Linked DNA regions of Oceanispirochaeta sp. M1. The protein of the gene in region 1 binds, or shares a complex with, the protein of each later gene. Links are inferred from orthologs where the notes say so. Each region holds a gene or a part of one and is shown in the gene's direction. Other genes may lie near its edges.

Region 1 (3,231 bases):
CTTTTATCGATGCAGAGCATGCCCTTGATCCTTCATATGCCAGGGGACTTGGTGTCAATGTTGATGAATTGTGGGTTTCTCAGCCTGACACAGGTGAACAGTCACTGGAAATAACAGAGTCTTTAATCCGTTCCGGTGCTGTAGATATCATTGTCGTTGACTCAGTTGCCGCTTTGACGCCACGTGCCGAGATCGAAGGGGATATGGGTGATTCCCATATGGGATTACAGGCAAGACTGATGAGTCAGGCTCTTCGTAAATTGACAGGTATCATTTCCAAGTCCAACGCTTGTCTTATTTTTATCAATCAGATTCGTATGAAAATAGGTGTTATGTTTGGAAATCCTGAAACCACAACTGGTGGTAATGCTCTGAAATTCTATTCTTCAGTCCGTCTTGAGGTTCGAAAGATTGAAACAATGGCCAAGGGACAGGAAGATGCAATCGGTAACAGGGTTCGTGTAAAAGTTGTAAAAAATAAGGTAGCCCCTCCTTTTCGTAAGGTGGAACTTGAAATTATATTCGGTAAGGGTATTTCTTCTATTGCAAGTCTTATGGATGCAGCTCTGAAGTATGAACTGATTCAGAAAAGCGGAAGCTGGTACTCCATGGATGAGGAGAGAATCGGACAGGGACGTGATAATGTCAAAAAATATCTGGAAGATAATGAAGTTATTGCAGAGAATCTTCTTTTACAATTAAGAGGAATAATGTTCCCTTCCAAGAAAGTTGAAGCTCCCAAGGATGATAAGAAAGTTAAGAAAGCTACTAAAGATAAAGAACCCAAGAAAATAAAAGAGGAGTTGTTCTGAAAGAAGAACACTCCTTAAACAAGGTCTATATCGGTATCGGCACAAATGTGGGCGATCGTATTGCCAATCTCCTTGGCGCATGCAGATCCCTGAATGATATATTGGATGATTTCTCAGCATCCTCTGTCTGGGAAACCAGAGCTATGATTGTTGAAGATCAGCCTAATTTTCTTAATATGGCAGTCTGTGGTGACTATCAGGGAGGCGAGAACAGTCTTCTTGAAGATCTCCAACGCATTGAAGCCTCCCTGGGGCGTGACCGCAGCAGGGAGATCCCTAAAGGTCCAAGAACAATGGATCTTGATATATTGTTCTTTTCAGATAAAAAAATTGAAACAGAGACACTTACAATTCCCCATCCGGGAATTCGGCTGAGGGCCTTTGTTCTCTATCCTCTTCTGGAAGTTTATCCCAAAGATTCACCGGCCTATATTCAATATAAGGAAGCACTGGAACAAATGGATGATCAGGGTGTAGAGTGTTTTATAAAAATTATGAAGGGAAAAAGTATCTTCAAAGCCTTGGAGGAAAAGCGCATTGAGTGAACATGTTACATTTCAGCTGGATCAGTTTGAGGGTCCTCTAGACCTGCTGCTGTTCCTTATAAAGAAAAATGAAGTGAATATATATGACATTCCCATTTCTTCCATAACGGAGCAGTATCTTTCTTTTCTTCAATACTCAACAGCGGTCAATTTAGAGAATATTACAGAATTCTATCTCCTTGCCGCTACTCTTCTTTACATCAAATCCAGAATGCTTCTACCTGTGGAGGTCGATTTTTCAGATGAAATTGAAGACCCTCGGGAAGAGCTTGTTGCTAAACTGATCGATTATCAGAAATATAAAAAACTCTCAGAGCTTATGACAGAGCAGGAAAAATCCACAGAGTGGGTAATTGAGCGTAAAAAGAAACAGCGTATGCTCCCCTTTGATAATGAAGAGGAGCTCTGGGAAGAAGTTGATGTGTGGGAGCTTCTGCAGAGTTTCTCTACTGTTATGGGGTCACTTACAAAGGAAGCTATTGTAAATCTCTATGAGGAAGTGACTGTAAATGAGAAGATTACTCTTATTCAGGAACTCCTTGAAGAGAGGGGTGAATTCGGCTTTACCGACATCCTGATCAATCCCAATTCTATAATGGAAATTGTCTGTGCTTTTCTGGCAGTCCTAGAATCTGTTAAAACCAGGCTCATAATGGTCTATCAGAACAAGCTTTTTGGCGATATTATGATAAAATCAAGACATTCGGAACAAGAGAGTGAGAAACATGAATCTGATTCAGGAACGATCGATAGTTGAAGCAGCCTTATTTCTTGAAAGTGATCCCGTTACAATTGAGCATCTGATCAAAGTCACAGGTTTATCCAGGGATGTTCTTAAAGAGGTGATGGATGAATTGAAAGATCACTATGCAGGCGAAGAGCATGGAATAGTGATTAACGAAGTGCAGGGTGGATATGTACTGGCTGCTAAAGAGGCTCTTTGGGATAATCTGAAAGAGTACTATGGTAAAAAAAATGAAGACAAATTGTCCCGTGCCGCTATGGAAACATTATCTATTATCGCTTATTCTCAACCGCTGACTAAAGCTGAGATAGAAAATATCCGCGGTGTCAGCTCCGACGGAATGATCCGTCTCCTGGTTAAAAGAGGTCTTATCCGTGAAGTCGGTAAAAAAGATGTACCCGGAAAACCTCTTCAGTACGGAACATCCAAGGAATTTCTGAAACTTTTCAGATTGAAGAGTATATCGGATTTACCAAAACTGGATGAAGTTGAACAGAAAAGGTTTGAATTGAATGGATAAAGATTTTGAATCACTGAGACTGCAGGTCTATCTGGCCCGCTGCGGTGTAGGAAGCAGAAGGAAATGTGAAGAATATATCTCTGATGGAAGGGTAACCGTCAATGATAAGGCAGTTCTTGTTCCCGGACAGAAAGTCGGTCCCGAAGACCGCGTGTGCTATAACGGAAGACCGGTGCGTCCTGAAAGGGAAAATGTCTACATCGCTTTACATAAGCCCTCCGGCTTTATTTGCTCCAATCAGGACGATCAGGGGCGGCCTTTGGCTATCTCTCTTCTCTCTGATGTAACAAACAAAAGACTCTATAATGTAGGCCGCCTGGATTATATGACCTCGGGTCTTATTTTCTTTACAAATGACGGTGAGTTTTCCAAACTTATGACACATCCTTCCTCCCATCTGGAAAAGGAATATATGGTCACCACGAAAAAAGAGATACCCAAAGAGCTTATGGAACAGTTTAAGAAGGGAATGTCTGTGCAGGGTGAGTATTTCCGTCTCAAGCGTTATACCTTAAAGGGCAGCAGGTCTGTTTCCATTACTCTTGAAGAGGGAAAAAACAAAGAGCTTCGTAAGGTCTTTCTTTCTAAAAATATTACAATCAAGAGTAT
Region 2 (3,690 bases), on another replicon or contig:
CCGTTACAAAACTCAAAGCTGAGGTTCCTGACTGGGAACATGAACTTAAAACAGGTTCCGGTAAGAGAAAATACAAATTTACAGTCAAGGCAGCAAAAAACAGGGAACTGTATCTCATAGTTTCAGAAAGCCGTGTCGGTTCTGATGAAAATTATGAAAATGTTTCAATCAGGGTCTTTAAAAGGAACCTGGATGTTTTCCTTGAAGGTTATGACCAGGCTGCTTCTCATATGAAAAGAGCTTAAAAGAACACTTACTTACATTTAACCCGCCATAAGGCGGGTTTTTATTATAAATAAGTCCTGACCAAATTTTCAGCATGTGATATATTTAAGTGTTATCAACAAACCCTTAAACAACTGGAGGATATGTGTTTCTTAAACGCATTGAACTGATGGGCTTCAAGTCTTTTGCAGACAGAACCCAAATTGATTTCACCGACGGAATAACAGCACTCCTGGGGCCAAACGGCTGCGGGAAAAGTAATATAGTAGACGCAATGAAATGGGTACTGGGTGAACAGTCTACAAAAAATATGCGTGCCGAGAAGATGGAGGATGTTATCTTCAATGGTACGGATGCCCGTAAAGCCCTCAATGTGGCAGAAGTTACATTGGTTATTTCCAACGAGGAAAACTATCTTGATCTCGACCTTGCAGAAATTTCCATTAAAAGAAGACTCTACAGAAATGGAGACAGCGAATACTTTGTCAACAATACTCTGGTGAAGCTCCGTGAACTGAAAGAGATCTTTTATGATACAGGAATAGGCAAATCCGCTTATTCGATCATGGAACAGGGTAAAATTGATCAGGTTCTATCAAATAAACCCGAAGAAAGACGATATCTCTTCGAAGAAGCCGCCGGTATCACCCGTTTCAAGATGAAGGGCAGTGAAGCCGAAAGAAAACTGAAACGGACAGAAGAAAATATGGTCCAGGTTGAAAATATCCTCAGCGAAGTTCGCAAGAATTATGAAACTCTCAGAAAACAGTCTGAAAAAACTCTTGTATACAGACAGCTGCGTGAAGAGCTCTCCTCAATTGATATAGACCTGCAACTCCTGCGCTTCAGTCAGCTCACAGAACAGCAGGAAAAGAAAGATAGTCAGAAAAACAGCGAACTTGAAAAGAAGCAACAGATTGAAGGAGAAATACTCCAGCTCAATGGAAATCTGGCCAGCAATCTTGATGCCGTCAATTCAATGGAGAATGAACTGATTGAAGACCAGAAACAACTTTACGGACTTGATCTGGAAAAAGAGAATCTGGCTGACAGAATCAAAATGTTCAATGAACAGCAGACTGAGCTGGATAAGCAGCATCAGGGACTCGCTCAGAAAGAGAAAGACCTTCTCGACAAAAAAGAGGGCCTTCAGAAAGAAGAAAGAACCAGAAAAGACTCTCTTCAGGGATTTCGGGATCAACTGAAAGACCTGGAAAATAATATCATTAACTTTGAAAGGAATATTAAATCCGCCGAAACGGGGATTGATGAGAATAACCGCATCATCAAAGAGACTGAAGAAAGAATAGTGCAGGGTGAGAAAGACAGAGAAAGCCTTCAGCTTAAACTCAGAAATCTGACTGACAATATTGTACATCAGCTTGATCAGGGACTCAAGGATTCCGGTTTTTCAATAAAGAAGAAAAAAGAACTTGAAGAGAATGTTGTATCTAAACTCAAGACTGTTCAGATTCAGCTGGAAGGTAAAATAAGACTTTTTGATGATTCCTCACGTGTGGGACATGGAAAAGACGATTCTGAAATATGGGATTCGGGTGTACAGATTCTGAAAGATTTTCAGGCAGGTCTGGTCTCTTTAGAAGAATCCATTCATAAGCTGGCTGATGCTCTTCCTGATTTCCTTGAGGAATTTCTTGCTCCCAGCGGTATTATCAGTAAAAAAAGAGACATCGATGATGAACTTGAATCTATAACACTGAATCTTAAAAAATTCAGGGAGACTGTTCAGAATAAAACCGAAGAATCCAGACAGCTCAACAGCAAAATTCAGCAATTCAGAAATACACTTGAAGAACTCAGGGTAAACAAGGCCCGCATGGCCACTCAGATTACTGCTATTGAAGATGGTATTGCCGCTCTTCAGAAAGAGATACGGGGCATAGAAGAGCAGATAGGTGTCAATCTCGATGAAATTAAAAGAGTCAAAGAGAGGGGCAAAGAGATTCTGAACAAAATCACGGCTTCTCAGAATCAGATGAACGCTCATGATGAGTCAAAAAAGGAACTTCTAAAAAAACTTAAAAATCTTGAAAAATCAATACAGAGCAGAACAAAAGATGTCAGCGGAGAAGAGGGTGCTCTTAAAAAGAAAAACAGCGACCTCCAGAAACTGCTGCTGAATCTTGAAAAAGTCAGTCTTGAACATCAGCATATCTCTACAGATCTTCAGGATCTCTGCCAGAATTTCATTGAAAATAACTCTTCGGATATAAAAAATTATCTTGATCGGCTGCCCGGTCTTAATAAAAACCGGCAGGATATGAAAAAAGACTATTCCACAACACGGGACAAACTGAGAGCCCTGGGACAAGTCAACCTGATGGCTCCCGAGGAATTTTCTGAAGTCAAAGAACGCTATGATTTTCTGAATAATCAACTGGAAGACCTTCGAACCGCAAAAGATCATCTGAGACAGGTTACCAGTGAAATAAAAAAAGAGTCTGCCGCTCTGTTCCAGAAGACATACAATGAAATAAAAAAGAATTTCAATGATGTTTTCAGAAGAATGTTCGGTGGAGGCCGGGCTGAACTGAAACTTCTTGATCCGGAAAATATCCTTGAATCTGGAATTGAAATTTATGCTCAGCCTCCCGGTAAGAAACTGGAGAACATTTCTTTGTTGTCAGGTGGAGAACGTTCCCTGACTGGAGTAGCCCTCCTTTTTGCCACATACAAAGTTAAACCTTCACCATTCTGTATCCTTGATGAAATTGATGCAGCACTGGATGAAGCAAATATTCAGCGTTTTATCAATGTGCTGATGGACTTTGGTGCTGAATCACAGTTTATTGTCATCACACATAATAAGAAAACTGTAACAGGTGCCAAGACACTGCTGGGTATAACCATGCAGGAGTCTGGAGTATCCAAACTGATAGCCATGAAGATAGGAGAATCTGCCAATGAAGCTTCCTAAGTTTCTCAGTTCAATCAATAAGAAAGTCTTTCTCATAATCGGAGGATCAACACTCCTTCTGATTTTTGTGATTGTTGGAATTCTTGTCCTGAGAGATTATATGGAAGACCAATCTGTGAATGCCATGGAACAGAGGAAAATGGCCTACGATACGGCCAGACTTAATCAGACAACACAGATAAGAAACCGCAGTGAACTGCTTTATCCCGAGGTTATTGAGGAGCTTGATCTCTCAATGGATCTTTATAGAAATAAAAACTTTAAATGGACTGAAGAAGAAGTATCCAGACTCTGGATCGAACCGGATGCCTCGGATATTGATTACTTTACTGAAGCCAATCATAAACTGGTATGGGATATTCTCAAAAATGCACCATAAGAACAGACTCTCCTTTCTACTCATCTGCTTTATTCTGTTATTCTCCTGTAAAACAACCGAGGAAGCTCCTGAGCAGACTCAAAGTGATTCAACAGAAGAAACAACAGCTGATGTCCCGCAAGGCTCTGAGGGCCAACAACAGGCTGAT

What was found.
Region 2: the proteins of DV872_RS10535 (region 1) and DV872_RS19105 are in contact, whole or in part, in a crystal structure (PDB 3ZGX), measured with the Bacillus subtilis proteins. The link is inferred for Oceanispirochaeta sp. M1 from one-to-one orthologs.

What each region holds. Positions count from the first base shown.
Region 1 is NZ_QQPQ01000012.1:122,137-125,367, forward strand. The notes cover bases 328-3,231. They hold DV872_RS10535 (ScpA family protein), read left to right. Parts: upstream 328-1,349; coding sequence 1,350-2,114; downstream 2,115-3,231. Other genes in these bases: recA (recombinase RecA), read left to right, coding at 328-812; folK (2-amino-4-hydroxy-6-hydroxymethyldihydropteridine diphosphokinase), read left to right, coding at 848-1,357; scpB (SMC-Scp complex subunit ScpB), read left to right, coding at 2,083-2,622; DV872_RS10545 (pseudouridine synthase), read left to right, coding at 2,615-3,231. Also shown: more of recA, read left to right, coding at 1-327. UniProt on the Bacillus subtilis protein: Participates in chromosomal partition during cell division. May act via the formation of a condensin-like complex containing Smc and ScpB that pull DNA away from mid-cell into both cell halves.
Region 2 is NZ_QQPQ01000032.1:4,951-8,640, reverse strand. What follows is about bases 1-3,363. They hold DV872_RS19105 (chromosome segregation SMC family protein), read left to right. Parts: upstream 1-370; coding sequence 371-3,163; downstream 3,164-3,363. Other genes in these bases: DV872_RS19100 (hypothetical protein), read left to right, coding at 3,150-3,363; DV872_RS19110 (DUF3276 family protein), read left to right, coding at 1-245. Also shown: more of DV872_RS19100, read left to right, coding at 3,364-3,542; DV872_RS19095 (hypothetical protein), read left to right, coding at 3,532-3,690. UniProt on the Bacillus subtilis protein: Required for chromosome condensation and partitioning.